DNA from 3 places in the Serratia sp. CoH_122_TC_1 genome. Region 1 is predicted to be linked to each of the others. Evidence: riboswitches for the same ligand, from Rfam matches in the RefSeq annotation. Region 1 holds a riboswitch; each other region holds the start of a gene.
What was found. Region 1 has a riboswitch for thiamine pyrophosphate ahead of thiM (hydroxyethylthiazole kinase). Riboswitches for the same ligand answer to the same signal wherever they lie in the genome.

Region 1 (10,313 bases):
TCGAGGCCGACGGGGTGTATTACCAGACCGAAGCGCAGAATCCCTACTGGAACTTCCGCGACCCCAGCCCGTTTATCGATCCGCAGGACGGCAAACTGTATATGGTGTTCGAGGGTAACGTAGCCGGCGATCGCGGTTCGCATGTGGTTGGCCCGCAAGAGCTGGGGCTGGTGCCGCCGGGCCATGAAGAGGTAGGCGGCGCACGTTTCCAGGTGGGCTGTATCGGCCTGGCGGTGGCGAAGGATAATCGCGGTGAAGAGTGGGAGATTTTGCCGCCGCTGGTTACGGCTGTGGGCGTCAACGATCAGACCGAACGCCCGCACTATGTGTTCCAGGACGGCAAATATTACCTGTTCACCATCAGCCATAAATTCACCTATGCCGAAGGGTTGACCGGGCCGGATGGGGTGTACGGTTTCGTCAGCGATAGTCTGACCGGGCCTTACACGCCGATGAACGCCTCAGGCCTGGTGCTGGGTAACCCGCCGGAACAGCCTTTCCAGACGTATTCGCATTGCGTGATGCCAAATGGTTTGGTGACGTCGTTCATCGACAGCGTGCCAACCAGCGGCCAGGATTACCGTATCGGCGGGACGGAAGCGCCAACGGTGCGGATTGTGCTGGAAGGCGACCGTTCCTTTGTGCGCGAGGTGTACGATTACGGTTATATCCCGGCGATGCAGGATATCGTTTTGCAAGGGTAATCGGCGGTTTGTAGCCTGAGCCGTTTTAGAGGCCTGACGATGTCAGGCCTTTTCAGGTTTGGCGCACAGCGGATGACGCTATTTTTTAGGCGAGTGCAGCAGGTAGTAGTCTTCCGCGCCGTCGTTGCCGGTGGTTATCTTTTGCCAGCCGTGTTTATGATAAAACGCCAACGCCTTTTCGTTCTTCACCAGACATTTCAATGAACCGGTGGCAGTAAATGTCTGTTCTGCCGCCTGCAGTAAGGCACTGCCTACGCCAAGGGGCGGCAGGTGAGGATCAACATACAGATTATGGATAAAATTATCTTGGCGATAAATCGATACAAATCCCAGTAGCGTCCCCTGATCCTCCGCTACCCAGATATCCTCACCCAACGTCGAACGATCGAAATCCTCTAGTCGGTAATCGTCGGTATCGCGCCACGGAAACGCCGCTTTGCGTGATGCCAAATACAGCGTGCGCAGGAAGGGGCGGTCGGCTTCTTGGTAGGGTCTGATCTGCATGGCATCTCCTTTTTATTTTTTTGACACTATAGCGCAATTGACCTCACCGTCAGCAACCCCAATAATGGCTGTCTTGACTCGGGGTGCCTCTAGGGGCTGAGATTTTACCCGTATTACCTGATCTGGATTATGCCAGCGTAGGGAAGTCTCGGTGCCCCAACCGGTACCCGCCTTCTTGAACGCCGGTTGGGAGGAATATGTTCGCTCGACCTGATGCTTTACCCGGCGCCCGTGCCGCGGCCTGTTTGACCCAATTTAAGCACCAACCCCCATTGATTCACTGCCTGACCAACGAAGTGGTGCAGGAGCTGACGGCTAACGTGTTGCTGGCGCTCGGCGCTTCCCCTGCGATGGTGGTGGAACCGACAGAGGCAGCGCAGTTCAGCCTGCTGGCGAATGCTTTGCTGATTAACATCGGTACTCTCAATGCCTCACGTGCCGAATCCATGCTGGCGGCGGTGGAGGCCGCCAATACGGCGGGAACGCCATGGACGCTGGATCCGGTGGCGGTTGGTGGGTTGGTGTACCGTACTGCCTTTGCCCATTGCCTGTTAGGTAAAAAACCGGCGGCGATCCGCGGTAATGCTTCCGAAATCATGGCGCTGAGCGGTCTGCAGACAAGTGGGCGCGGCGTAGACAGCACGGACGATTCGCTGGCGGCTTTACCCGCCGCGCGTGAGCTGGCACGGAGCAGTGGCGCTGTCGTGGCGGTAACCGGGGTCGTGGATTATGTCACCGACGGCCAGCGTGAGTGGGCCGTCGCAGGGGGGGACGCACTGATGACGCGGGTCGTGGGAACCGGCTGTGCCTTATCGGCCGTAGTGGCGGCATTTTGCAGCCTGCCGGGCGATCGGCTGGACAACGTCGCGACTGCCTGCCGGGTGATGTCGCTGTGTGGTGAACGTGCCACGCGCGATGCCGCAGGGCCGGGCAGTTTCACCCCTGCGTTCCTCGACGCGTTGTATCAACTGCGTCCGGAGGATCTGCAATGAAACGAATTAACGCATTGACTATCGCGGGTACCGATCCGAGCGGCGGTGCAGGTATCCAGGCTGACCTGAAAGCCTTCTCTGCGCTGGGTGCCTACGGGGCCTCCGTTATTACCGCACTGGTGGCGCAAAATACCCGCGGGGTGCAGTCGGTTTACAATATTGACCCTGCTTTTGTCGCCGCTCAGCTTGATTCCGTGTTCAGCGATGTGCGTATCGACAGCACCAAAATCGGTATGCTGGCTAACACTGACATTGTGCAGGCGGTGGCGGAGCGTTTGCGTCATTACCAACCGGCATTTGTGGTGCTGGATACCGTGATGTTGGCGAAAAGTGGTGATCCCCTGTTGGCGCCAGAGGCCGTGGACTCTATTCGTCGCGAACTGTTGCCGTTGGTGTCGATTATTACGCCGAACCTGCCGGAAGCTGCGGCTTTGCTGGAATGTGCGCCGGCGGAGAATGAACGGCAAATGCGTGAGCAAGGCCAGGCGCTGCTGGCAATGGGCTGTCGGGCGGTGCTGATGAAGGGCGGTCATCTGAGTGAAAGTGAGAGCCCGGACTGGTTGTTTAGTGATGGGCAGGAACTGCGTTTCACTGCGCCACGTGTGGCGACCCGTCATACGCACGGTACCGGTTGTACACTTTCCGCCGCGTTAGCCGCATTGCGCCCGCGCCATGATGATTGGGCCAGCACGGTGGCGTCGGCCAAAGATTATCTACAAAAAGCGTTGCAGCAAGCCGACACCCTGGAAGTGGGGCAGGGTATCGGACCGGTGCATCATTTTCACGCCTGGTGGTGAGTCAACTTTTTGCCGTCACTGTGGTCTGACTAGATTCAGGCCCGGTTTTGGCCGGGTGCAGACGAATTTTATTAAAGGAGAAGGCCATGACAGGACAAAACGCACTTCGCGGTGCCATCTTCGGCGTGTTACTCAGCTTCAGCGTGGGCAGCGTTGCCCAACAAATTGTCACTACCTCCGATGTGATCCAGCTGCCGGGCTACCAGACAAGTTGGCAGAACATGGTGAAAGGCCAGGCCCGTTTACCGGGGTGGGCGCGTAAGGGAATGGGGACATCAACCCCGGCGCAAAGCCTGAGTTGGAAGGGCCAAAATTATTTGGTGGGCAATCTGTGCAAACCCCACGACTGTGCCAACAATTTTATGATGGTGGCGTTTAAAGAAGACAAGTCACAGGCATGGGCGGTGCGCGTCGAAGTGGCGAACAAACCGGAAGCGGTTGATCATCCGAAGAAATACGCTAAATACCAATGGTTGGGCAAGCCGGACGAGGACATGAAGGCGCTGTTGAAACAACAGTTCGAGAATAATCCAGACTGGAAATAATCAGTATTCGGCTGAATGCTGACGCATTTGGCCGTTTTTTTGCGATGAATATAGAACATTAAAATTAAACCCATATAAAACAATGTCAAAATAGGATAAATGTTATTTCATAATGATTTTATTATTTGGTTATATCTGTTTTGTATTATTTTGTTGTGCGTAATTATATTTATCTCCTTAGTATTTAATGGGTTGTGAGTTTTATTTTCTTTCTTAAATAATAACCACTTTTATTTTGTGTTTTTATTTTATTTAGTGTCTATGATCTTGTTTGGCGAATTTATTTTCACCGGAAAAATAGGCATTGCAGCTTTTTGCAATGGTGTCTGGAGATAAATATGTAAGCGGAGCATTATGATCATGGAAACAAATCACATTACTCTTTCTGAAGATGAAAAAGCGTCATTATACTTGTTGGATCAGGCGATGGGGTTCACCGTGCAGGCCGCATTGCGGGTCGCGACGGAGCTGAACGTGGCCGACGCTCTGATTGATACGCCCAAAACGTCCCGGGAGCTGGCGAGTCAGCTGACGGTGGATCAGGACTTATTGCATCGCGTTATGCGCACGCTGGTATCTCGCAATATTTTTACCGTTTCTAACGACGGCCATTTCGCGCTAAATTCGGTGGCGCAATGCCTGCGCTCCGATGCCAGGGATTCTTTGCGTGCTGCAGTCATCATGCTTACTGATGACACATTCTGGCTGCCTTTGGGCAAGTTGACGGGAACTGTTCGGGGTGACCCGGTGTTCAAACAGCTGTTCGGAATGTCTTTTTATGAATATTGGTCGAGGGAAAATATTCCCGCGTCGGAAAATGATTTTCATGCCGGAATGTCGTCCATGTCATCGGTGGAAAATAAATTCCTGGTGCGAAATTATCATTTCCCAGAAAATGCGACGGTGGTGGATATTGCGGGGGGATTGGGCGGATTGCTGCTGAGCGTATTGCGTGCTAACCCGACGCTCAAAGGTATCCTTTTCGATCAGCCGCAGATCTTGCCGAGAAATCGGCTCGGTGAACTCGGGGACGATTCCCGTTGGGAAACCTGTGCCGGCAGCTTCTTCGAGTCGTGTCCGACGGCGGACTTTTATTTATTGAAATACATCACCATGGACTGGCCGGACGAACCGGCCAGCCGGATATTACGCAGCTGCCGCAATGCTATGCATCCTGATTCGACACTGTTGATCATGGAACCGGTGATCCCAGAAGGTCATGATTGGGACAGTGCCAGAGAGATCGATCTGCTGCTCATGGGGAGTTTTGACGGCGGGAAAGCGCGTACCGAAGAAGAACTGAGGGCATTGCTGGCCACTGCCGATCTGAAGCTGAACCGGATAATCAACACCGGTTGTTATGTCTCGATCGTTGAGGCAGTGCCCAGCTAAGTCAACGCTGAGGATAGAAAGAAACCCGCAAACAATGCGGGTTTCTGTCCTTTTCGTCAGCCGATGCCCGCCTGATGCAGGTCGTGCAGGTTGATCGCGCCCACCAGTACGCCGTCCAAATTGACCACCGGGGCAGCGCTGATATGCTGTTCGTGTAACGCCTCAAGCGCTTCTCCGGCGCGCCACTGTTCTGGCAAGCGGTAGCCGGGGCGGGTAATTGCCGGGCTTAACGCATCCTGCAGGCTATTCCCTTTCACCAGCCAGCGACGCAGGTCACCATCGGTAAAGACGCCGACCACTTTCTGCTGTGCGTTACACACGGGCACCAAGCCCAGCCCGGTGCGGCTCAGTTCAAGCATCGCTTCCATGACGTTGGCATTTTCACTGACCTGAGGCAGGCGATCGCCTGTGCGCATCAGGTGATGTACCCGATTCAGTAAACGTGCGCCCAGACTGCCGCCAGGATGTGAGCGGGCAAAATCTTCGGCATTGAAACCGCGTTGACGCATCAGCGCCATGGCCAATGCATCACCCATCATCAGCGTATTGACTGCGCTGGAGGTCGGTGCCAGCCCCATTGGGCAAGCTTCACGTTCAACGCTGATATCCAGCACGCAGGCCGCTGCCTGTGCTAACGGTGACTCTTTACCGCCTGTGATGGCGATCACCGGGATAGTATTTTCCGCCAGTAGCGGCAGGATAAGATCCAGCTCTTTGGCTCGGCCTGAATAAGAGATAAAGATCACCACGTCATCGGCACCGATCATTCCGAGATCGCCGTGCAGCGCTTCCGCCGGGTGTACGAAGAACGACGGTGTGCCGGTACTGGCCAGAGAGGCGGCGATTTTTTTGCCGATGTGACCGGACTTGCCAATGCCGGAAACCACGGCCTTGCCACGGCAGTTCAGCAGCAGTTCGCAGGCGCGGACGAAATTATCGTCCAGCCGTTCCAGCAGACGTTGTGCTTCTGTCAGCTCAATTTCCAGTGTTTCACGGGCAAAGGCCAGAAGGGCCGAGGCGTTACTCATCAGAATCTCCTACCAGAATGATATTGATACCTTTCGCTTGTAGTGCGGCGAGATAATCCGGGTTGATGTTTTTATCCGTAATCAGCGTGTCTACGGCGGCCAGGTCGCAGACCACGTTCGGGCTTTTACGGCCGAATTTCGACGAGTCTACCAGAAGAATAATGCGGCTGGCGGCCTCGCACATCGCTTTACTGACGTTATGCACCTCATTAAAGGTGGTAACGCCTGCGTTGAGGTCTACACCATCTGCGCCGATAAACAGTTTGTCGAAGCTGAACTGTTGGAAAGCGGATTCTGCCAGGCTGCCGTGGAATGAGGCCGATTTTTTGCGATAGGTACCGCCGGGCATCAGGATAGTCTGGTCGTTGTCCAGCTCCACGAGCGCATTGACGATATGCAAGCTGTTGGTCATCACGGTGATGTTATTGAACTGCGCCAGATGCGGCACCATTTGCAGCACGGTACTGCCGGCGTCGAAAATCAGTGAATCGCCGTCGTTGATAAGCCCAATGGCGGCGTAGGCGATCTGGCGTTTCTTTTCGGTATTGATATGGGTTTTACGGTCGATCGGTTGATCGCCATCGTCACGGCTGAGGACGACACCGCCATACGTACGGATCACTTCACCTTCGTCCTCCAGCAGAGTGAGGTCTTTACGAATGGTGGTGCCCGTGGTGGCGAAGTGTGCTGCCAGGGCATCCACTGCCGTTTTGCCATGCCGCTGCAGATATTCAAGGATAGCGGCCTGCCGCTGCTTTGGTTTCATAGCCTGTCCTGTTCACAAGAGTTGAGCATTTCCCTTCAATGAATAATTCAATATGAAAGGTAATGTCTTTTAATGTGAAAATATCATGATTTAGGGGCAATCGCTAACGATAGTGCAGTCTGGCATGCGCGATCCTCGGGGAAGATCACATCCGGGATAAGGTCTCTCTGATGAAGCCCGTGCAGACGGGCGAGCTGTCGCGGTTGCGCAAAAATGGTCAGGCCACGCATGAGCATGCTGCCGCAGACCCGCTGCTCGGTATCGAAAGCCAGTGCCAAGACTACCCGTGGCCGAAAGCGCCCGCCAGAACGCCCGACACCGACGGTGCCCAGCTGGCATAGGCCGTCGAAGGCGCGGTTAAAACGTTGAAGTTGCCACCAGCCGAAAGCAATGTGCAGTAGCCAGGCCAGCACGGCAAAAATAATGAATGCCTGGGTCATGTCGTCTCCTGTTTGGTTTCCCTCTCCCGAAGGAGAGGGAGGGATAATCCGATCAGAACATCACCTGACCGCCGGTAATATTGATTGACTGGCCCGTGCAGTAAGACGCCTTATCACTGGCATAGAACAGCAGGGTATTCAGGACATCCTGATAGTCGCAGCCGCGTTTCAGTGGCACTTTATCGGTGTAATACTTTTCAACCTGATCGGGTGCGATCCCCAGTTTCTGTGCGTACTGCGGCAGCAGCGACTGGAACATCGGCGACTTCAGCAGATTGCCGAGCATCAGCGAATGGACGGTAATGCCGTACTCCGCCAGATCAAGCGCCAGTGATTGGGTCAGCCCGACGCCGCCAAACTTGGCAGCGCTGTAGCCTGAATTGTGCTTGCTGCCGACCTTGCCGGATTTGGAGTTGATCTGAATGATGCGCCCGGCAATGCCGTCGCGGATCATCAGGCGGGAAAACTCGCGGGCGCAAAGAAAATAGCCCACCAGATTCACTTGCAGCGAGCGGTCGAAATCCCCCAACGGAAAATCGGTGATTGGTGCCGCCTTGGCGATCCCCGCGCTGTACACCAGCAGGTTGGTCTGTCCAAATGCACCATCCACTGCCGCTGCCAGTTTCATCACGCTTTGTTCATCGGTGGCATCGGCCTGAAAGCCCTGCGCACAGCCTGCGCCGTATTGATCGTTAATCTGCTGCGCCACGTTTTGGGCGTTCCCCGCGTTTAAATCGGCCACCGCCACGCGGTAACCCGCCTGCGCCAGTCCCAGGCACAAGAATGCGCCTAATGTTTGGCCACCGCCAATCACTACTGCTACTTCAGACATGGTCTACTCCTTATGCGATAAATTTCAGCGTACTGCCTATCGGAATATCAATCGGCGTGGTGCCGGAAACATGGATCGAGCCGGGAAATTCGGCCTGGGTTTCCCCGTCAAAACGCACGGTAAGGTGGCCCAGTTCACGCAAATTCTGGTTAGCGACGCTGCCGACGGCTGTGATCGGGTAGCGTTGATCCGCCAACTCCATCCATCCACCCGCGAGCAGTTCACCGAGGGTATTGCCGTGCTGGTGGATAAAACAAAACTCTTCGATGTCTGCCGGTGCTCCTTCACGAAAGGTGATCAGCATGTCATCACACAGCGCATCGCGGGCAGAGCCGCCAATCTGGGTGATGGTGGTTTGAAAAATGGTGTTCATAACTAGCCCCTGGCGGTAAATGTTATTGATAGATGAAGGCCGAGGCGGCCCAGGCGATCAGCACGGTGGGCGCACCGGTCAGGAAACGCCCGACCAATACCGAAGGCACACCGACCCGCACCGTGTCCTGTTTGGCTTCTGCCAGCGACAGGCCCACGGGAATAAAGTCGCAGGCAGCTTGCGCATTGATCGCGAACAGGGCGGGCAGTGCCAGCTGCGGCGGGATATGGCCCAGGCCAATCTGTACCCCGACCAGCACACCGATTACCTGAGCGATCACCGCGCCGGGGCCCAGGAAGGGGGACAGCAGCGGGAAGGAGCAAATCAGCGCCAGCGTCACCAGGCCAATAGGGCTGTTGGCTAACGGTGTCAGACCGTGGGCGATAAAATCCCCAAGACCGGACGCCATGATGATGCCGATTAGCGCCGAGACGAACGCCATAAACGGCAGAATGGTTTTCAGGACGGTGTCGATGGTGTCGCGACCCGCCTGGAAAAACACGGCCACCACAGATCCCATGCCCATGCCGACTTTTGCCAAGAGGCCGTCACTCTGCTCGGTGATTTTTTTACTGGTGTCGTAATCCCGTCCCCTTGACTGAGTGGCGGAAGCGGCTTGCACCGCATCTGTTTCCGACGCTACCCGGCTGATGTTGTTATCGCGCACCCCAGAAACGTAGATGTCCTCGAGAATAAACTTTGCCAGTGGGCCGGATTGTCCGGTGGCGTGGATATTGACCGTCGGAATACGGCGTTTAGGGTACAGGCCACAGCGTAGGGTACCGCCGCAGTCAATCACCATCACACCAATCTCGTCCGCCGGCGGTTCACCTTCCTTGAAGCCGTCGACGGCGGGCCAGCCAGTCAGTTCGCTAAGCCGGTCGACGATCGACGGGCGGGTGCCCGCAGTGATGTACACCACTTTTTTGCCCGGCTCGATCGGCAACTGTAATGGGCCGCCCCAGCCGCTGGCGCCTTTCTCAATACGGATATAAGCACTCATGCTGCACTCCACGGGTTAAAGTTGCACCTGACGATCCAGGCGGATGCCCATCTTGCGTTCAAACAGGCTGGTGGTGAGATCGGTTACCCAACCGCGGAAGAAGTTGGTAAACAGCCCGACCAAAAAATAGCTCACAGCCAGTGGCCCCAGCGGCAGACCGAGGGTGGTCAGCCCGCTGGCGATGCCGAGATAAACGAACAGTTCGCCGGGATTGATATGCGGGAACAGGCCATTCATGGAGTGGCAGCTGTAAGATGCTGCTGCGTAGTAACTGGGTTTATATTTCTCGGGCATAAAACGGCCGAGGCTGAGGGTCATTGGGTTACAAAAAACAAAGGTGCCGAGCAGCGGCAGCAGCAGATAACGTGAAACCGGGTTTCCCGCGCAGCGCTGCGCCAAGCGTTCAATACGTTCCTGGCCAACAAATTTAATCAGCGCGTTCATAATGACCAACAAGCTGATTAACAAAGGTAAAATGCCAGTCACCATGCCGACAAACACCTCACCGCCTTTCTGAAACAGGCCGATAAACCATTCGGCACCCTGAGTGATTAGCTCAATCATTATTGTTCTCCTGTGATGGAAGGTATGGCCTGGAGCAAAACGGCAGCTCTGTCGCCATGGTCCTTACACTAATCACTTCACGGATTCATTTGTTTTAAATAGATCACATTTTGAAAGATAAATATTTTATTGTGAAAGTTAATTATGAAAGAAAAATAACATCGAAGCACGGTGGCCGTGAGGCGGGAAAGGGGAATCAGCAGATAAAAGACATGAAAAAGCCCGGCGTACCGGGCTGGAGAGAACTCTACTTACTGTCGCCGTGATCAGGCGATGGTCACTTTCTTGTCCAGATAGGTGTCCTGAACGGCATTGATCAACGCCACACCTTCTTTCATCGATTTCTTGAACGCTTTACGCCCCAGGATCAGGC
Region 2 (10,313 bases), on a different contig from region 1:
GCGCGTATTCCTCAGGAATCCGGCGGTACCAAGGATATTACCGGTGGTCTGCCACGCGTTGCGGATCTGTTCGAAGCACGTCGTCCGAAAGAACCGGCAATCTTGGCTGAAATCAGCGGGATTATCTCGTTCGGTAAAGAGACCAAAGGCAAACGTCGCCTGGTAATCTCCCCACTGGACGGCAGCGACGCTTACGAAGAGATGATTCCAAAATGGCGTCAGCTCAACGTGTTTGAAGGCGAAGTTGTGGAGCGTGGCGACGTTGTTTCTGACGGCCCAGAGTCTCCGCACGACATTCTGCGTCTACGTGGTGTGCATGCGGTTACCCGCTACATCACCAACGAAGTGCAGGAAGTTTACCGTCTGCAAGGCGTTAAGATTAACGATAAACACATTGAAGTTATCGTTCGTCAGATGCTGCGTAAAGGTACCATCGTCAGCGCGGGCAGCACCGAGTTCCTGGAAGGCGAGCAGGCTGAAGTGTCACGCGTTAAGATTGCCAACCGTCAGCTTGCTGCTGAAGGCAAGATCGAGGCAACCTTCTCACGCGATCTGCTGGGTATCACCAAGGCTTCCTTGGCGACCGAGTCCTTCATCTCCGCAGCATCGTTCCAGGAAACGACGCGCGTTCTGACCGAAGCGGCAGTTGCCGGTAAGCGTGATGAACTGCGTGGCCTGAAAGAGAACGTTATCGTGGGCCGCCTGATTCCAGCCGGTACCGGTTACGCTTATCACCAGGACCGTATGCGCCGTAAAGCACAGGGTGAAGCGCCAGTTGTTCCGCAGGTCAGCGCGGAAGAAGCAACGGCTAACCTGGCTGAACTGCTGAACGCAGGCCTGGGCGGCAACAACGATTAATCGTTGAATATGCCGTGGTCCCGGCTTGCCGGGCCCTTGCCAGATAAACCGCTCCTTCGGGGGCGGTTTTTTTTTGCTTTTACAACATGCCGATGCGTTGTTCTGAGTGAAGAATCCTGGAGTTAACATGTAGAGGGCCCCGGAGTCACGCGGGAAAGTACCCGACGTGATCCGGGGGAGGAGTAAGGCGGAGCCGTTGAGAATATGAGGGCTCCGGCTGGCGCCGGGTTTGGCAGCCAGCATCGCCACTATAGCGAGACCCATTTCCTGTACCAGACGCATTGGCGGCATCTGCGCGGCGTTTCCACCCCTTTTCAGGCTGTGCTGCAAGGGTTGCTGGTTATTGCGGGCTTCGCCCCAAATATCCGTCCCAGTCTTTCCACACGGGTTGTAAACCGGCATCGCTGATGGCTTGTGCCACCTGTTGCGGTGTACGTCCATCATGAGGTTCAAACTGTTCCAATTCAGGCGCGACGTCGTCAGCATAACCACCGGGCTGGGTCTTGGATCCTGCGCTAACGCTGTTGATTGCTACCGGGATCATATGATCACGGAAGAACGGTGACTCACGCGTCGACAAGGACAGCTCTACATCAGGAGCGAATAGGCGAAAGGCGCAGATCAACTGTGCCAACTGCGGTTCGCTCATGATTGATGCCGGTTCGATACCCCCGGCACAGGGGCGTAGGCGTGGAAATGAAATGGAGTAACGACTCTGCCAGTAGGTTTGTTGCAGGTAGAACAGGTGCTCAGCCAACATATAGCAGTCGGTACGCCAACTGTTGGACAGCCCGATCAGAGCACCCAGGCCGATCTTGTCGATCCCGGCTCGGCCCAAGCGATCCGGCGTGGCCAACCGCCAATGAAAGTCCTGCTTCTGGCCGCGCAGATGATGCTGCAGGTAGGTCGCGGGATGGTAGGTTTCCTGGTAAACCAAGACGCCATCCAGCCCCAGAGCTTTCAACTCGGCATACTCTTCCTGTTCCAACGGTTGCACCTCCATCATCAGCGAGCTGAAATGGCGGCGGATCGCCGGAATATGTTGCCGGAAATAGTCCATGCCAACTTTGGTCTGGTGTTCGCCGGTGACCAACAGTAAATGCTCAAAACCCAGTGCTTTGATGGCCAAACATTCACGTTCTATTTCCGCAGCATCTAACGTTTTACGTTTGATGCGATTGCTCATCGAAAAACCACAGTAGGTACAGTCATTGGCGCACAGGTTGGACAAGTAAAGTGGCACATAGAAGCTGACCACGTTGCCAAAGCGTTGGCGGGTCAACTGTTGTGCGCGTTGCGCCAGCGGTTCCAGATACGCTGCGGCAGCGGGGGAGATCAGCGCCATAAAATCTTCGCGTGTCAGTCTGTCCGCATTCAGCGCATGTTCCACGTCGCGTGCGGTTTTACTGTGGATGTGTAAGGTGATGTCGTCCCAATCCAACTGCTGCCAGCGGTGACTGAAGTCATTGGTCATCACAATGCCACCCCAGTCTGACTGAGAAAAGCAGTCAATGGGCTGGAAGCTACCGCATTGCGCTGGCTGCTGCCGAGTCCGGCAAGACGTGCCAATTCACCGGCTTCCAGCGCCAGACGGAATGCCCGAGCCATTTGTACCGGATCGCGTGCTACGGCGATAGCGGTATTGACCAGCACGGCATCGGCACCCAGCTCCATGGCTTCTAACGCATGGCTTGGCGCACCGATACCGGCGTCGATCACTACCGGCACCTTTGCTTGTTCGATAATGATCTCCAGGAAATCACGGGTTCTCAGCCCCCGGTTAGAACCAATCGGCGCACCGAGTGGCATGACTGCCGCGCAACCGGCCTCTTCGAGACGTTTGCATAACACCGGATCGGCGCCGCAGTAGGGCAGAACGACAAAGCCGTCTTTCACCAGCGTTTCCGCCGCCTTCAGGGTCTCAATCGGATCCGGCAGCAGGTATTTCACATCGGGGTGAATTTCCAACTTTACCCAATGTGTGCCAAGGGCTTCACGTGCCAGTCGGGCGGCGAACACCGCCTCGGCGGCCGTTTTTGCGCCGGAGGTATTCGGCAGCAGGCGAACCCCCAGTTGCTGCAGCGGCGCCAGAATGGCGTCGTTGCCGCCGCGTAGGTCAACGCGCTTCATGGCCATGGTCACTAACTGGGAACCAGAGGCCTGTAAGGCGTCCAACATCAGCGCAGGGGTGGCGAACTTTCCGGTGCCGGTAAACAGGCGTGAAGTAAAAGTGGTATCGGCGATTTTCAACATGTCAGCCTCCCGCGATAGCTTGAAACAGCAAGATGTCATCACCGTCCTGCACCAGGTGGTTGACCCAGTCGGCACGCGGGATGATGGTTTGGTTGATAGCCAGCGCGGTGCCCGGCTGGTGGCGTTCCAACTGCTTGAGCAGTGCGTCGACGCTCAGTGGCTGCGCTAATTCTAACGGCTGGTCATTAAGCCGGATCTTCATGCTGCCCCTCCGCATGCCGCACAGGTGCTGGCCTGGCTGAGTTGCAGTGTGCTCCAGCTTTGTTGTTTTCCGTCGAAGAGCCGCAGTTTGCCGCTGATGGCGGAAGGCATTCCCGCCAACATTTTTATCGCTTCCAGGGCTTGCAGCGTACCCATGACGCCGACCACCGGACCGAGTACACCCGCGGTGCGGCAGTTGCGCTGGGGTTCGGTGTGTTCCGGATACAAGCAGGCGTAGCAGCCGTGGGCATAGGGCGGCTCAATAACCAACAACTGGCCGCTGAACCCCACGGCACTCCCGCTGATCAGCGGTTTACCGGCCTTGATGCAGGCGGCATTCACCGCATGGCGAGTTTCCATGTTATCGCTGCAATCCAAAATCAAATCAGCGCGTTCTACGGCATGCTTCAATGCTTCGCCCTGCAGACGCTGTTCCATCGCGAGGGTTTCTATCATCGGGTTTAATGCCTGTAGCTGACGTTGCGCCAGGCAGGCTTTGCTTTTTGAAACATCGGTGCTGCGATACAGAATTTGACGTTGCAGATTGGTGATGTGCAACTGATCGTCATCTGCTAACAACAAGGTACCCACACCGGCGGCGGCTAAATAGAGTGAGGCGGGGGAGCCTAAGCCTCCTAATCCGACAATCAGCACCGTCGAACGTTTTAGCTTCTCCTGGCCTTCTGGGCCGATATCCTCCAGCAGCAATTGACGGCTGTAGCGCAGGAACTCTTGATCGTTCAACATGGTATTACTCCTTGCCTTCGATCAGTTGCAGCAATTCTGAGGTGGCTGCTCGCCAGTCTGCGGCCTGGGTAATTGCGCTGACGACGGCCACGCTGCCAACGCCACAATCGAGTACGGCGGCTACGCGATCAATGCTGATCCCGCCGATCGCTACCGTCGGGTAATCATTCAACCCGGAGATATGGCGTCTCAGTTCGACTAACCCCTGGGGGGCGGAAGGCATATCTTTGGTTTGCGTCGGGAAAATATGCCCCAGCGCAATATAAGACGGCTTTACCGCAATGGCGCGGGCCAGCTCGGCATCGTCGTGGGTGGAAACGCCCAAACGCAATCCGGCACGGTGAATAGCCGCCAGATCGGTGGTATCCAGGTCTTCCTGACCGAGATGTACGCCATAGGCACCGTGTTTAATCGCCAACTGCCAGTAGTCATTGATGAACAGCCGGGCGTTATACCTTTTACCGAGGGCAATGGCTGCGGCAATATCCTCTTCGACTTGCTCTTCCGGCAGATCCTTAATGCGCAGTTGAATCGTGGTGACGCCTGCTTCTAATAGGCGGGCAATCCATTCAACGCTGTCGACAACCGGGTATAGCCCCAACTTGTGCGGTGTAGCGGGGAAAGGTGTGTTGATATCAGTCATTGCTCAGTTCCTCCTGCAGGTTACCGGCGCTGTGGTAGAGCTCGCTGCCGCGTGATCGGAACTCGGCTGACATTTTTTCCATCCCGATTACCTGCACCTCTACCGGTTTGGCGGCTTCCTGGGCTGCGGCATAGTCGCGAACTTCCTGCGAGATTTTCATCGAGCAGAATTTCGGCCCGCACATGGAACAGAAATGGGCAATTTTGCCGGATTCCTGCGGCAGCGTTTCATCGTGATAAGCACGTGCGGTGGCCGGATCGAGTGCGAGATTGAATTGATCTTCCCAGCGGAATTCGAAGCGTGCTTTTGACATGGCGTTATCGCGGATCTGTGCGCCGGGGTGGCCTTTGGCCAGATCCGCCGCGTGGGCAGCAATCTTATAGGTGATCAGGCCCTGTTTGACGTCTTCTTTGTTCGGCAGGCCGAGGTGTTCCTTCGGCGTGACATAGCAGAGCATGGCGCAGCCGAACCAGCCAATCATGGCGGCCCCGATACCGGAGGTGAAATGGTCATAACCTGGTGCGATGTCGGTGGTCAGCGGACCGAGGGTGTAGAACGGCGCTTCGTGGCAGTGCTCCAACTCTTCGGTCATGTTGCGGCGGATCATCTGCATCGGCACGTGGCCTGGGCCTTCGATCATTACCTGCACGTCATATTCCCAGGCAATTTTGGTCAGTTCACCCAAGGTGTGCAGTTCGGCGAACTGAGCCTCGTCGTTGGCATCCTGAATTGAGCCTGGGCGTAGCCCGTCACCGAGTGACAGTGAGACGTCATAGGCGGCGCAGATTTCACAGATTTCGCGGAAGTGCTGATACAGGAAGTTTTCCTGATGATGGGACAGGCACCACTTGGCCATGATCGAACCACCACGGGAGACAATACCGGTCAGGCGTTTCGCGGTCATGGGGACGTAGCGCAGCAGTACACCCGCATGGATGGTGAAGTAGTCGACGCCTTGTTCCGCTTGTTCCAGCAGCGTATCGCGGAACATTTCCCAGGTCAGGTTTTCCGCGACCCCGTTGACCTTCTCCAAAGCCTGGTAAATAGGCACTGTGCCGATCGGTACCGGACTATTACGTAAGATCCATTCGCGCGTTTCGTGGATATATCGACCGGTGGATAAATCCATCACGGTGTCCGCACCCCAGCGGGTGGACCACACCAGTTTCTCGACTTCTTCCTCGATCGAAGAAGTTACGGCTGAATTCCCGATATTGGCGTTGACCTTCACCAGGAAGTTGCGGCCGATGATCATCGGTTCGGATTCAGGGTGGTTAATATTGGCAGGGATGATGGCGCGACCTGCAGCGACCTCTTGCCGGACAAATTCCGGTGTGATGTTTTCCGGCAGGTTGGCGCCCCAGCTTTGCCCCGGGTGCTGGTGGCGTAATACTTCGCCGCGGATACGTTCACGGCCCATATTTTCGCGGATGGCGATAAATTCCATTTCTGGTGTGACAGTACCGGCACGTGCGTAGTGCAACTGGGTGACGCATTTGCCGGGTTGCGCCTTGCGTGGCTGCGGGAGATGTTCAAAACGCAGGTGATCCAGACCCTCATCCGCCAAACGCTGCTGGGTAAACCCTGAACTCACGTTGTTGAGGGTTTCGGTATCGCCACGTTCGGCGATCCATTCCGCGCGTAGCTTTGTCAGGCCGCTATGCACGTTGAGTTCTGACAGCGGATCGCCGTAAGGGCCGGCGGTGTCATACACCGGAATAGCCTCGTTCTGTTCGTACTGTGGGTTATCTTTGTCGCCACCAATCAGCGTCGGGCTAAGTTGAATTTCACGCATCGGTACCTGCAGGTCGCTACGTGAGCCCTGCAAATAAATACGGCGTGAGTTGGGAAATGAAACGCCCTGAAGAGTCTCAATAAACTGCTGGGCTTCTTCGCGTTGCTCTTTACGGGCACGAGGTTTCTTAACGTTAGACATAGCAAGTTCCTACCAGTGTGTTGGGTTGGGAAAGTTGCTTGTCTGGAGCTCGGAGGGAGTAATGATGCTGGCCAGCAGGACGGGATTGTCCCAAATTGGGGCACCTGCCTATGGCGATAGATTACTCTTGTTCCCTTCGCGGGTATTAACCCGATCAGGTTCCGCGGATCCCGAATTAACGGTCTCAGCCTGGCCAATTTGATGAACAAATCAGGCGCTAGGCACTCCGACAAGATGCCCCCCAGTATAGGAGGGATAATAAAAAACACTACAAAATTTTAACGGGTCTGATCCAAGGGGGCGTCCGTCAGGGCTTGTTGCCAGGCTTCAGCTGCCAATTGGATCAACTTATCTTCCAGGGTAAAACGTGCTGCCAGCGTTTCACCGATATTTGACAACGCCTGATGGAATTCCAGACACACATCCTGATCAATATCTACTTCGGTATAGCGATCGTGGAAGGCCATGATCTGCTCTGTATTGGCCCAGAGCTTGGGGTAGATGTTAACTGCCAGAGACATTTTGGGACTGGATGCGCCTTCCACTTGTTTGATAATTCTGTCATAGATATGGAAATGACCGGCAGAGAGATAATCCACCAGATTATGGCAAAAGTTCTCCAGCGCTTTTTCATTCAGCGGCGTATGCTTTTCTTTATTCGGTTTGATGCCCACGAGGGTGCAATAGGCGACCAGCAATTGCTTGCGAGCCTGAAGCCATTGATCAACTAATTCATTACTACCACCAACGCGCTGAGTCAGGCTTTCCAAACGGTTGAGCATGTTTGACTCCGTAAGTAATAAAACGTAACAGTAAGTTATTAAAATGTAACAAGGCCGATTTGTAGAGTGCCAGTGAAGCTGAGGTTGTGCAACAACGATATGGAACTTGCATTAACAGGTAATGAAAATGGCTGGTGGATCGTCAGCCATGAAAGCAAACTTTGGTTACCGAACGGTGAACTGCCGTGCGGTTCTGCGGCATCATTCTCCCTGCAAGGGCGAATGGCACGCGCTATTGGCGAATGGGAAGGGCTGCCGGTCTGGTTGGTACGGCATGCAATGCCGCAGGAAATGGGCTCGGTACGCCAACTGCTTGAACTCGATCGCGGGTTGTTTCAACTCGCAGGGCGCGGCGTGCAACTGGCCGATTTTTACCGTTCTCATCGTTACTGCGGTTACTGCGGCCATGAGATGCACCTCAGCCGTACCGAAAGCGCCTGCCTGTGCAACCATTGCCGGGAGCGTTACTACCCGCAGATAGCCCCTTGCGTGATTGTTGCCATTCGGCGCGATGATGAGATCTTGTTGGCACAACACGTGCGGCATCGCGGTGGTATTCATACCGTACTGGCGGGCTTTGTTGAGGTTGGCGAAACGCTCGAGCAGGCGGCAGCCCGTGAGGTCATGGAGGAAAGTAATATTGAAATCAAAAACCTGCGTTATGTCACTTCGCAACCCTGGCCGTTCCCGCATTCGCTGATGATGGCCTTTATGGCCGATTACCACCGGGGTGAGCTCCGTCACGACCCCAAAGAACTGTTGAATGCCGGCTGGTACCGCTACGATCAGTTGCCACTGTTGCCACCGCCCGGTACCGTGGCGCGCCGTCTGATAGAGGACACCGTAGCCTTATGCCGTGAGCAATAAATCGCTACAATACCGGCAGATGAATAAGGGAGCCCCATAATGAATGAGTTGAAGAACGATCGTTACCTGCGCGCACTGCTACGTCAGCCGGTGGATGTGACCCCTGTATGGATGATGCGTCAGGCCGGTCGTTATTTGCCGGAGTACAAGGCCACCCGTGCTCAGGCCGGTGATTTCATGTCGCTGTGCAAGAATGCGGAACTGGCCTGTGAGGTTACGCTGCAGCCACTGCGCCGTTTTCCACTGGATGCTGCCATTCTGTTCTCCGACATCCTCACCATTCCCGACGCTATGGGGCTCGGTTTGTATTTTGAAACCGGCGAAGGCCCACGTTTTTCCTCGCCGATTACCTGCCGTGCTGATGTGGATAAACTGCCTGCGTTCGATCCGGAAGTGGAGTTGGGTTATGTCATGAACGCAGTGCGCACTATCCGTCGTGAGTTGAAAGGTGAAGTACCGCTGATTGGCTTCTCTGGCAGCCCGTGGACGCTGGCAACGTATATGGTGGAAGGCGGTAGCAGTAAGGCCTTTACCAAACTGAAAAAGATGATGTACGCCGAGCCAGCCACGTTACATTTGCTGCTGGATAAGCTGGCGGACAGTGTCATTTTGTATCTCAATGCCCAAATTAAAGCCGGTGCACAGTCTGTGATGGTATTCGATACCTGGGGCGGGGTGCTGACGGGGCGTGATTACCGTGAGTTCTCGCTGCACTACATGCATAAAATTGTCGACGGCTTGCTGCGTGAAAATGACGGCCGGCGCGTACCTGTCACGTTGTTCACCAAAGGCGGTGGTCAGTGGTTGGAAGCCATGGCGGCCACGGGTTGTGATGCCTTGGGCCTTGACTGGACGACAGACATCGCTGATGCACGCCGCCGCGTAGGGGATAAAGTAGCACTGCAGGGCAATATGGATCCTTCCATGCTGTATGCGTCGCCTGAGCGTATCGGTCAGGAAGTGGAAACTATTTTGGCGGGCTTTGGCCAGGGTGAAGGACATGTGTTCAATTTAGGCCACGGTATTCACTTGGACGTGCCACCGGAAAACGCCGGTGCGTTCATTGAAGCAGTCCACGCGCAATCAGGGAAATACCATCGTTAAGGAACTGACGTGATTGATACTCAAACCCTGCGTGCAGAGCAACTGCTGCGCGCCTCCGAAGTCATTCGCCAGGATGATTTTTTGGTCGACCCTCCGGCCTTTGTCGCCGGGGCCGACGTGGGCTTTGAGCAGGAGGGGGCGGTGACTCGTGCAGCTATCGCCATCCTGCGCTATCCGTCACTGGAGCTGGTTGAATACCAAGTGGCCCGTGTGGCTACCACCATGCCTTATATCCCCGGTTTTTTATCGTTCCGTGAATATCCCGCGTTGCTTGCCGCCTGGGAGCAATTGCATCAGAAGCCAGACCTGGTTTTTGTCGACGGCCATGGGATCTCGCACCCGCGCCGTTTGGGTGTTGCCAGCCATTTTGGCCTGTTGGTCAACGTGCCAACCATCGGTGTCGCTAAAAAGCGCCTGTGCGGTAAATTTGCTCCCTTGGATGCCGCAGCCGGAGCGTTGGCACCGCTGGAGGACAACGGTGAGCAGCTTGGTTGGGTGTGGCGTAGTAAAGCACGCTGTAACCCGCTGTTTATTTCCACTGGCCACCGCGTTGGGGCCGACACTGCACTAGACTGGGTTCAACGTTGTATGGCCGGTTACCGTTTGCCGGAACCCACTCGCTGGGCCGATGCCATCGCCTCGCGCCGACCGGCCTTCCAGCGCTGGTTGCAGCAGCATCCAGAGATGCCGCAATGACCGATTTCGGTTACACTGCGGCGCAGATAACGCGTAAGAGAGTGAATAATGCTACGTAACCCGATTCATTTACGTCTGGAAAAACTTGAAAGCTGGCAACATTTGACCTTTATGGCCAGTTTGTGCGAGCGTATGTACCCGAATTACCAGATGTTCTGCCTGCAAACCGAGTTCGGCGATCCGGCGATTTACCGTCGCATTCTGGATTTGGTGTGGGAAACGCTGG
Region 3 (10,313 bases), on a different contig from region 1:
GGGTGAAGTTGTCAATGCGGTTTGGGAAGCCCCATTGTTTCACTACCGCCGGTTTCCAGGCGTTGATCTTCTCATCGATATTCATGAAAACAGTAGACAGCGTTGGGCTGGAGAAGCTGCTGCGGCCTAGGCCTATGTAGTTATCGCCGCCCATCACGTCCAATACCGTGGCGCCGTTGTCCAACGTGCTGCGTTTTTCGTTATGCAGCGCGGTCTGTGGGCGAGTGCCGTCAATGATAAAGAACAGGTTACGGCGTTTCTGTTTGGTCAGAACGTCATAGGCGGTGTTATTCATCGCCAGATGATCCGAAGACACCACGATGACGGTGTTTTTGAAATAGTCGGATGCCTTGATTTTATCGATCAGCGCCGCGATATGCTGCTGGCTACAGGCTACCGCGCTTAATGAACGGTTCTCTTTGTTCTGCCAGCTGAATGTGTTTTTGCTGCAACTGGCGGAGATAAACCCGTCCGGGTGATGGGTGTCGACGGTCAGTGTAAACAGTGAAAACGTTTTATTCTGCTTAGACAGTTCAACAAATTTGTCGAACACCACATCCAGAACGGTATCGTCGTACCAGCCCCAGTCATTTTTGTAACTGGGATCGCTGACCTGCCCACGCAGTTCTTTGAAGCCGTAGGCATGATCGAAACCGTGCGATTTCAGAAAGGTGTCTTTACCGGCGAAGGCCAGATCGGCGCCCTGATAAAAGTAGTTATCATAACCGGCGGACTTCAGTACATCGCCCAGACAGACGTTTTCCGGGTAAAAGGTAGACACGGCGCTGGAGGCGTTACCGTCGAAAGGGGCAAACAGCGGGATGCCACACTGTGAGGCCACCATGCCGGCAATGGTATAACCGGTGCCTGGCAACTGTTGGGTGTTGCTGAAGTCGATGCTGTTTTCACGATGTTGGTTCAGTTCGTCAGCGAGGCCGGGGAAAAGTTGCTGATCGAAGTAGGTTCTTTCCAGGCTCTCTGCATAGATATACACCAGGTTCGGCGCTTTGCCCTGTACGCTTCTTTTGGGGGCTTTGTAATAGGTATCAAAATCGCTGGTGTCCCCGCTGATCTGGCTTCTGACCAGTAGGGAGATATCCTGAAAGGCGGGAGTAGTGCCGACGGAAAACAAGGCCAGCAACACGGCGATCACACTGTATACCACACTGCTGCTTTTCGCTTTGCGTCGGACCAGGCTCCAGGTGAGTACGGCGAAGATCAGCGCCAGTACCGCCAACAGGCCGATAAACGGCAGCAGGTATTTGCCGACGCCGGCACCTTTCAGGCTGCTGGTGAGGGTGTAAATTACCGCGTCGGTGATGCCGTCACCGGTAAAGTAGTTGCTGGCGATCAGGACAACGTTGAGGATCAGATAGCTGCCCAGCAGCGTCAGCAGAGTGGCAAGCCACCAGCGGTTGGCAGCGCCCCGGGTCCGGTAGATTAAAATTGAGGCGATAAAAAGTGCAAACGAGATTAATGCTGAAACCATCCACCGTACCCTGTCTGATTAAAAAGAAAAACTTTAGTGCTCTGGTCAACGCCGCTGACCGCTGCCGCCGCGAGAAAGAGGAGGGTATAGCGCATTGAAACCGTCAGAGCAATGCGTGTTTGCATCGCTCTGCTGGCTCAGAGTGTGATTGGCGATTTTTGTGACAATAGTGTGACACTAATCACGCCAGCGAAAAGGGAGGGCATCATAGAGAAGGGCGCAGTTCATAGGCTGAGCCCGATAACGGCTTAATGCAGTTCCACCGCGTATTGTTCCACGGGGGTGATTTTCTTGATCAACTTGTTGTCGAACAGGAATTGTTCGTAGGCTTGATAGCGCGCTTTATCCAGCTTGGCCGGATCGCGGGCAAACAGCGGCAAGCTGGCTTGCCATGCCTGTTTGTTCAGCGCGGTATTCAGTTCCGGATGGGCTTTGGCGAATGCTAGCCAGCTTTCCTGCGGATGGGCGTGCAGGTAGTCGCCGCCTTTTTTTAGTGCCGCGAGGAATTTTTTGATTTTCGGCTCAGTGATGGTGTCGCGATTGGCGACGATGATCAGTTCGTCGTAGGCGGGGACGCCATAGTCTTCCACGTTAAACACCACCGGATCTTTCCCCTGTAATTTCAATTCTAGCGCTTCAATATTGCGGTACCCGCCGATCACCGCATCGACCTGGCCTGCCAGCAGGGCGCTGGTCAGTTGGAAGTTAACGTTAATCAGTTTGGTGTCATTGGGGTTGAGATGCTCATGTTCGAGCATGGTTGCCAGCGTGGCCTGTTCAATGCCGCTGACCGAATAACCGATTTTTTTGCCCTTAAGCCCTGCCGGGGTGGTGATGCGCTTATCCAGCGTAATAACGGTATTGAGTGGCGAATTAATCAGGGTTCCTATGCGCACCAGCGGCAAGCCCTGGTCAGCGAAGAAGTGCAACTGCGGTTGATAGGTGATGGCAAGATCGGCCTGTTTTGCCGCCACCAGACGTGGCGGTAGCGCCGGGTCGGAAGGTGGCACTATCTTGACGTCGAGGCCCTCGGCCTTGAAGGCACCGATCTGATCGGCCACCATTATCGGCGCGTGATCGGGGTTGATATACCAATCGAGCACCAGCGTCAGTTTTTCAGCGGCGGTTGCTTGCCCGGCCAGCGTAGCGCTGAGCAGCAGCCCGCAGAGGGTCTTTTTAATCATGGTTGGTTCCTTATTATCAGTTATTTTCCGGTGCCCAATCGATCAGGCGCAGCAGCAGCGCGTCCACGGTCACCCAGAGCAAGACGGTCATCAGCACCAGAATAAACAGCGCGGCAAAACAGACGTCAGTCTGCATGCGCGCATTAGCGTTAAGCATTACGTACCCCAAACCTTCCGCCGAGCCGACCCATTCGCCGATGATGGCCCCTATCGGGGCGACGGCGGCGGCCATGCGCAGCCCGGAACCGAAGGCCGGCAGCGCCGCCATCAGCCGAACGTGCCGCAGTTGGGCCCAGGGTGAGGCGCGCAGGGTACGTGCCAGATCGAGATAGTCGTTATTGACCCGCCGCAGTCCATCAAAGAAGGCGGAGGTTACAGGGAAGAAAATCACCAGTACCGCCATCACCACTTTGGCGCTCATGCCAAAACCAAACCACAGCACCAACAACGGGGCCAACGCAAACACCGGGATCGCCTGGCTGGTCAGCACCAAGGGCATCAACCAGCGTTGCAGGCGGGGGGAAAAAATCATGCACAGTGCTAACACGGCCCCCAGCAATACCCCTGCCAGCAGGCCGCAGGCGATTTCTGACGCCGTAATCAACGTGTGATAAGCGAGATAAGCCCGGTCATTCCAAAGTGCCTGCGCGACCGCAGAAGGTGAGGGCAACAAAAAGGCGGGAATATCACCCAACGTTATCCCTCCCCACAGCAGTAACAGGCCGGCAAATACCGTCAGGCTGCGGCGCATCCGCGACAGGCGGCTTTCACTCGGCGGCTTCATTCGGCGGCCCTCACCAGTTGTAGCAGTAGCTCGCTTTGGCTTTTCAGCAGTTGAGGGTCGTCCGGTGCCCGTGGCGGCAAGCCTTCAATGACATGGCTGTCGTCAATGCCGGCGGGATAGCGTGACAGGACCAGCAAGCGGTGACTAAGGCGGCAGGCTTCCATCGGATCGTGGGTGATCAGTAACACGGTATGCTGCGCAAGCAGATCGGCGGCAAGCTGCTGGATTTTGGCGCGGGTAATGGTGTCCAGCGCCGAGAAAGGTTCATCCATCAAGACGATCGGTTGACGTTCATACAGCGTGCGGGCGATGGCTGCACGTTGGCGCATGCCACCGGACAGTGCCGCAGGCAAGGCGCTGCCATAGCCGCTCAGGCCCACGCGTTCCAGTAAATGTTCTGCCCAGGCGCGGTCGACTTTTTCACCCCGCAGCCGTGCACCGAGGCTAATGTTCTGATCAATGGTCAGCCATGGATAGAGCAGATCCTTTTGCCCCATGTAGGCGATGCGTCCTACGATCGGTAAGCCATCGCTGCCGGTGACCGTACCGGACGTGGGTTTCGCCAACCCGGCAATGATCTTCAGCAAGCTGGTTTTACCCGCACCGCTGGCGCCGAGCAACGCCACAACATTGCCGCCTGCAATATCGAAATTTAGCCGGTCGAAAATCACCTGCTGACCAAAACGCAGGGTCAAATCCCGGACCTGAATTCCTGGTCTGGTCCCCTCATTCGGGGCCTTGCCGATGCTCATTGGGCATTCAACCCCATTTGCCAGAAGGCAGATTCCAGCCGGGTGGCGGTGGTGAAAATGGTCGACAGTTCGGCCAGGCGGCTTTCAGCCCCACGTTGGTGGCCCACGTTTTCCAGCAGGTCGAGTGCGGCCTGCACCCCAGATAAATAGGCGGGGTCACCATAGTTACGGATCCATGAGGCATAAGGGTTGCCTTCCATCACGGTGGCGGGATCGTTAAGCAGCCGCAGGCCTATTTCGGCATAGCCGGCGACGCAGGGCATCAGAGCGGCCAGCAGATCGAGTGCATCACCGGCGTGGCCGATATCGAGCACATAGCGGGTGTAGTTAAGGGTTTCCGCGGCCTCTGGTTCGGCGGCAATGTCGGGTTCGCTCAGCCCCCAGTCTGCGCAATAGGCCAGATGCAAAGGCAGTTCGGCGACAATGGCATTGAGTGAGGCGGTGGCTGCACGCATCTCCGGCAGAGTACGCAGTTTGCTGACCAGCAGCGCATAGGCGCGGGCAAAGTGAATCAGGAACAGGTAATCCTGTGTCAAATAGCGACGGAATGCCGGGTCAGGTAGGGTGCCTGCGGCCAGTTGCTGAATAAAAGGGTGTTCGACGTAGTCCTGCCAGTGGCGACCAGCCTGCTGGCGCAGCCGTCCGTAAAGACCATTTTCAAATTGAGGGGTAAACATGGGACCTCCAAAAGTGTGTGGAGATCCGGGCGCGCTGAGGTATGAACAGGCAATGACTGATGGTGTTATTGCCGACCCGTCCCTTCGCTGGCATGACCCAGATCAGGTTCAAAGGGTTCGGCTTGCGCCATCTCAGCCCGTAACAGGACACCCCTCGGAGGAGCTTGTTATACGATATTTACTTTTTGATTACAACGGGCGGGCGGTTGCGTTGGGCAACGATGAGGGCATTTTTCGGCAGCCAAAAACGGTTCGTTTAGTGCGGTCGCACACAATTTTTCTGGCCTGAGGAGGGGCATTTTTGTCACTGTAACTCGGTCATAATTGAATCTAAGGGCTACTCCTATGAAGAAAATTGGATTTCTCTCGTTTGGTCACTGGACGCCGTCGTCACAGTCGGGTACCCGGTCTGCTGCGGATGCGTTATTGCAATCCATCGATCTGGCCGTCGCGGCAGAAGAGCTGGGGGCGGACGGGGCTTACTTCCGTGTGCATCACTTTGCCCGCCAGCTCGCTTCGCCGTTCCCGCTGCTGGCTGCCATTGGGGCAAAAACGCAGCGTATTGAGATCGGCACCGGCGTGATCGACATGCGCTATGAAAACCCGCTTTATATGGTCGAAGACGCGGGTGCTGCTGATTTGATCTCCGGTGGACGGTTGCAACTTGGGATCAGCCGCGGCTCACCTGAGCAGGTCATTGAAGGCTGGCGTTACTTTGGCTACACGCCTGCAGAAGGCGAGACTGAAGCCGACATGGCGCGTCGCCATACCGACGTGTTCCTCGATGCGCTGCGTGGTGAAGGCTTTGCCGAACCGAATCCGCAGCCGATGTTCCCCAACCCGCCCGGTCTGCTGCGTGTTGAGCCTTTCTCCGCGGGTTTGCGGGATCGGATCTGGTGGGGGGCCAGCTCGAACGCCACGGCAGTCTGGGCGGCGAAACTGGGGATGAACCTGCAAAGCTCAACGTTAAAAAATGATGAGACCGGCGAGCCGTTCCACGTGCAGCAGGCCAAGCAGATCCGTGAGTACCGTGCGGCCTGGAAGGCAGCAGGGCACCAGCGTGAGCCGCGCGTGTCGGTCAGCCGCAGTATTTTTGCGCTGATGAACCAGCAGGATCGCAGCTACTTCGGCAACAGCGGCCAGGATAGCGATCAGGTGGGGTATATCGATCAGCAGACGCGGGCCGTATTCGGCCGCAGTTATGCCGCCGAGCCGGAGTTGTTGATCAAACAATTGGCGCAGGACGAAGCGATAGCCGAAGCGGACACCTTGCTGTTGACCGTGCCGAACCAGTTGGGCGTCGATTATAACGCCCATGTGATTGAATCCATCTTGACCCATGTCGCCCCGGCGTTAGGGTGGCGCTAAACGCCAGAACGCTTCTCAGCGAGAGAAGCGTTGTTGACTTATTTTGTCTTATTTGTATTTTAAGGACATGCATACATTCCTGATCATCGTCCCTGAAGGGGGCATGTTGTTTGAGTCGGCGGGCATCGCCGATATTTTGATGCAAGCCAACCGCTTGAGGCCTGATGACGCGCCGCTCTACCAGATGGCGATAGTCACCACCCAGTCTCACCGGGTGGTGCATGGTTCCTCCGGCTTGAATCTGTTGGCCGATCACCGCCTGGCCGATCTCGAACCTGAGGAGGAACGCGATACCATCATCGTGACCGGCAAAGGGGCGACAGCGGAAGAAAGTGCCTATGTGGTCGATTGGCTGCGTCGTGCAGCCCCTAAAGCGCGACGTGTGGCGTCAGTTTGCGGCGGGGCCATGCTGCTGGCCGAGGCCGGCTTGCTGGATGGGCGCCGGGCAACCACGCATTGGCGACTGCTGGAAACGTTGCAGGCTCGTTTCCCCAAAGTGAAAGTCGAAAATGGGCCGATCTACGTGCAAGATGGCGCTGTCTGGACCTCCGGCGGGGTCAGTTCCGGGTTCGATCTCACCCTGGCATTGGTGGAGGATGATTACGGATTCGTGCAGGCCCGTGAAGTGGCGCAAGATCTGGTGATGTTCCTGCGCCGGCCCGGGGGGCAGGCACAGTTCAGCCGTTATCCCTTGAATCAGGCCAAAACGCCCGGCCCGATTCGTGATCTCCAGTCCTGGATCCTGGAAAACCTGTCCAGCGATCTTGGTGTCGAAAAACTGGCAGAACGGGTCGCCATGAGTCCGCGAAACTTTACCCGCGTGTTCACGCGTGAAACCGGCATTTCACCCGCTAAATTTGTTGAAGAAGGGCGTCTGTATCTGGCTCGACAACGGTTGGAGCAGAGTGCTGAAGGTATTGAGCAAATCGCCATGAACTGTGGGTTTGGCAATGGCCTCAATCTGCGGCGCGTTTTTGAACGGCATTTGCACCTCACACCGACCGAGTACCGCGAACGTTTTCATTCACGCATTTTGGCGTAAATTGATCTATAAACGTCATTTACGACAATGTCTCTCCGGCTTAAATTTACAGCAAAGCCAATAACGAAGGAGTAGAACATGGTCAAAGTAGGCATTAATGGATTCGGCAGAATCGGCAGGAATGTTTTGCGTGCTGCGTTAGGTCGCAGTGACTTTGAGGTTGTGGCGATCAACGATTTGACCGACAGCAAAACCTTGGCGCATTTGCTGAAATACGACTCGCTGTCGGGTACCTTGGCAGCCAGTGTCGAAGCCGGTGAAAACCAACTGCTGCTCGATGGTCGGCCAATTCATGTTTTCTCCGAAAGAGATCCGGGCGCAATCCCATGGAAAAGCGTGGGCGTTGATGTCGTCATCGAAGCGACGGGGTTCTTTACGGACAAAGCCAAGGCCGAAGTGCACATCACGAAGGGTGGGGCCAAGCGAGTGATTATCTCGGCGCCAGGCAAGGACGACGATATAACCATAGTGATGGGCGTTAATCAGGACCTGTACGATCCGGCCAAGCACCGCGTGGTCAGCAACGGCAGTTGCACCACCAACGGTTTGGCGCCCGCGGCGCAGGTGCTGCATCAGGCCTTCGGGATTGAATACGGCCTGATGAATACCACGCATGCTTATACCAATAGCCAGGCATTGCATGACCAACCGGAAAAAGACTTGCGTGGCGCTCGCGCCGCAGCAGAGTCGATTGTGCCTTACTCCAGCGGGGCGGCCAAAGCGCTCGGCAAGGTGATCCCTGAACTCGATGGCCGTCTGACCGGTTATTCGCTGCGGGTGCCGGTGCCGGTGGTGTCTATCGTTGACTTAACGGTGACGTTGAAACGCGACGTGACGGCTGAAGAGATCAACGCCGCGTTCCGTCAGGCTGCGCAGTCGGGCCCTCTCAAAGATATTTTGGGCTACAGCGATGAGCCTTTGGTATCGAGCGATTATAAAGGCGACCCGCGCTCATCCATTATCGATGGGCTGTCAACGTTGGTTATCGGTGGCAATCTGGTCAAGGTTTTGGCTTGGTACGACAATGAATGGGGCTTCTCCAACCGTTTGGTTGATCTGGCGGTGTTGATGGAAAAACGCGGCTTGTAGGCTCTAAAAGTAAGGGCGCTGCATGCTGCGCCCTTGAGCATACTCAACGGGTTAAATCGGGTCGAACATGTTCGACCCGATTTAACCCTTAAACATATTTGTTAGCAGTATCAACTACAGCTGCGCGATCTGCATTAAATCTTGTTTGGCCCCTGGAGCCACCGCCAGCACCGGGCCACCCCGGAGAAAATGTTCCCCTTCGGTGTTAAATGGATGCGTCCAGCCGCCGGCTTCGTTGACCAGGCAATATCCCGCCAGACAATCCCAGGCATGCATATAAGGTTCGTAGTAACCCACCAGACGCCCTGCTGCAACCCAAGCCAGCATCATGGCACCCGAACCATTGCGGAAGAAATTGCCACCGGCCGCGGTGATCCCGGCGGCGATCTCACCGACGCGTTCAGGCGTCACATAGCTGTTGGCACCAAAACCGGTGACGTGGTTTTGCATCGTGCGTTTTGGGTCTACGCGCAGCGGTTTGCCATTGAGAGTGGCCCCCGCGCCGCGCGCCGCGATAAAACATTCTTGCTGGCAGGGTGCGACGATCACGCCGATCACCGGTTCGCCGTGGTGAATCACGGCAATAGACACACACCAGTTTGGCATACCGTTAACAAAAGGGCTGGTGCCATCGATGGGATCCACCACCCAGGTGTAACCCGACTCACCGGGCTGCAGGCCAAACTCCTCCCCCAAAAAACCGTCCTGCGGAAACTGGCTGGCGATCTGTTCGCGGATCAACAGTTCAACTTCGCGGTCAGCAATGGAAACCACGTCCTGCGCATCGCGTTTGGTTTCAATCACCAGGCTCTCGCGGCGGTTAAAATAGTCCAGCGCTTTGCTGCCTGCGGCGCGTGCCGCCTGTTCGGCCAACAACAGGCGCTGGGAAATGGGCTCATTCATGTTTGATCCTTAACGTTGTGAGGCTCACTGGGCAATCAGTGCCAGCCCCTGAGATTTGAAATCAATGGCCACGCGTGTGGCGGGTGCCAACTGGCGTTCCATCTGAACGTCGACAATAAATAGCGCACCGAGATCGGTCTTCACTTCATATTCAATATGGTCCCCAAGCCAGGTACTGTGGGTTATCTCCCCGTTCAATGCGCCATCTTGCTCCGGCTGCAGGGTAATAAACTGCGGGCGCACCGACAGTTGCGCGGTGCCGGGACGTGCTTTGGCACCCGGTACCCGATACTGGCGACTGCCGAGGGTGATCAGCGCCTGACCATCTTCGACGCGCTCAATGTCACAGGGCAGGATATTGGCCTCGCCCATAAAGTCGGCGATAAACACGGAAGCTGGTGAATGATAAAGCTCCTGAGGTGCGCCCTGTTGGGCAATATGCCCTTCTTTCATGACGATAATCTTATCGGAGACCGCTAATGCCTCTTCTTGATCGTGGGTGACGTACACCGCAGTGAAACCAAGGCGCTGCTGCAAATCACGAATTTCAGTGCGGACACGGCGGCGCAAACGTTCGTCAAGGTTGGATAATGGCTCGTCGAGCAGCAACACCTGCGGTTCCAATACCAGCGCACGCGCTACGGCAATACGCTGCTGCTGTCCGCCAGAGAGTTCGGCGGGGAGACGTTGGCCCATCTTTTCCAGACCGACCAGTGTGAGCCCTTCGCGTGCCCGGTCCTGCGCTTCTTTACGCGGCAGACCGCTGGCAAGCAGGCCATACATCACGTTGTCCAACGCGTTCATATGTGGGAACAACGCATAGGATTGGAACACCATTGCGACGTCGCGTTCGTTGGCGGGCAGGTGCGTGACGTCCTTGCCGCCGATCAGAATACGGCCAGAGGTTGGATGCTCCAGGCCTGCCAACAGGCGCAGGGTAGTGGTTTTGCCACAGCCAGACGGACCGAGCAGTGTGACCAGCGTGCCAGGTTCGACGGTGAGTGACAGGCCGGGTACGGCGGTGA

Region 2: linked by a shared signal. The riboswitch ahead of thiC (phosphomethylpyrimidine synthase ThiC) and the one ahead of thiM (hydroxyethylthiazole kinase) in region 1 are both predicted to bind thiamine pyrophosphate.
Region 3: linked by a shared signal. The riboswitch ahead of tenA (thiaminase II) and the one ahead of thiM (hydroxyethylthiazole kinase) in region 1 are both predicted to bind thiamine pyrophosphate.

What each region holds. Positions count from the first base shown of each region.
Region 1 is NZ_JBXWLA010000017.1:88,278-98,590, reverse strand. It holds gene AC2FC2_RS20555 (glycoside hydrolase family 68 protein) at 1-704, shown strand, start outside; gene AC2FC2_RS20550 (GNAT family N-acetyltransferase) at 783-1,208, opposite strand; TPP riboswitch at 1,278-1,369, shown strand; gene thiM (hydroxyethylthiazole kinase) at 1,406-2,200, shown strand; gene thiD (bifunctional hydroxymethylpyrimidine kinase/phosphomethylpyrimidine kinase) at 2,197-2,997, shown strand; gene AC2FC2_RS20535 (inhibitor of vertebrate lysozyme family protein) at 3,084-3,542, shown strand; gene AC2FC2_RS20530 (methyltransferase) at 3,903-4,934, shown strand; gene gutQ (arabinose-5-phosphate isomerase GutQ) at 4,991-5,962, opposite strand; gene srlR (glucitol operon DNA-binding transcriptional repressor SrlR) at 5,955-6,728, opposite strand; gene gutM (transcriptional regulator GutM) at 6,812-7,168, opposite strand; gene srlD (sorbitol-6-phosphate dehydrogenase) at 7,221-8,000, opposite strand; gene srlB (PTS glucitol/sorbitol transporter subunit IIA) at 8,011-8,373, opposite strand; gene srlE (PTS glucitol/sorbitol transporter subunit IIB) at 8,396-9,376, opposite strand; gene srlA (PTS glucitol/sorbitol transporter subunit IIC) at 9,392-9,940, opposite strand; gene fbaB (class I fructose-bisphosphate aldolase) at 10,207-10,313, opposite strand, start outside.
Region 2 is NZ_JBXWLA010000031.1:4,987-15,299, reverse strand. It holds gene rpoC (DNA-directed RNA polymerase subunit beta') at 1-858, shown strand, start outside; gene thiH (2-iminoacetate synthase ThiH) at 1,199-2,332, opposite strand; gene AC2FC2_RS25830 (thiazole synthase) at 2,332-3,111, opposite strand; gene thiS (sulfur carrier protein ThiS) at 3,113-3,313, opposite strand; gene AC2FC2_RS25820 (HesA/MoeB/ThiF family protein) at 3,310-4,059, opposite strand; gene thiE (thiamine phosphate synthase) at 4,064-4,702, opposite strand; gene thiC (phosphomethylpyrimidine synthase ThiC) at 4,695-6,638, opposite strand; TPP riboswitch at 6,753-6,877, opposite strand; gene rsd (sigma D regulator) at 6,917-7,420, opposite strand; gene nudC (NAD(+) diphosphatase) at 7,520-8,287, shown strand; gene hemE (uroporphyrinogen decarboxylase) at 8,327-9,391, shown strand; gene nfi (deoxyribonuclease V) at 9,401-10,087, shown strand; gene AC2FC2_RS25785 (YjaG family protein) at 10,136-10,313, shown strand, end outside.
Region 3 is NZ_JBXWLA010000014.1:7,029-17,341, reverse strand. It holds gene opgB (phosphatidylglycerol--membrane-oligosaccharide glycerophosphotransferase) at 1-1,489, opposite strand, end outside; gene AC2FC2_RS17810 (ABC transporter substrate-binding protein) at 1,738-2,673, opposite strand; gene AC2FC2_RS17805 (ABC transporter permease) at 2,690-3,457, opposite strand; gene AC2FC2_RS17800 (ABC transporter ATP-binding protein) at 3,454-4,209, opposite strand; gene tenA (thiaminase II) at 4,206-4,886, opposite strand; TPP riboswitch at 4,949-5,051, opposite strand; gene AC2FC2_RS17790 (LLM class flavin-dependent oxidoreductase) at 5,232-6,254, shown strand; gene AC2FC2_RS17785 (GlxA family transcriptional regulator) at 6,322-7,296, shown strand; gene gap (type I glyceraldehyde-3-phosphate dehydrogenase) at 7,375-8,385, shown strand; gene AC2FC2_RS17775 (inositol monophosphatase family protein) at 8,500-9,288, opposite strand; gene AC2FC2_RS17770 (ABC transporter ATP-binding protein) at 9,313-10,313, opposite strand, start outside.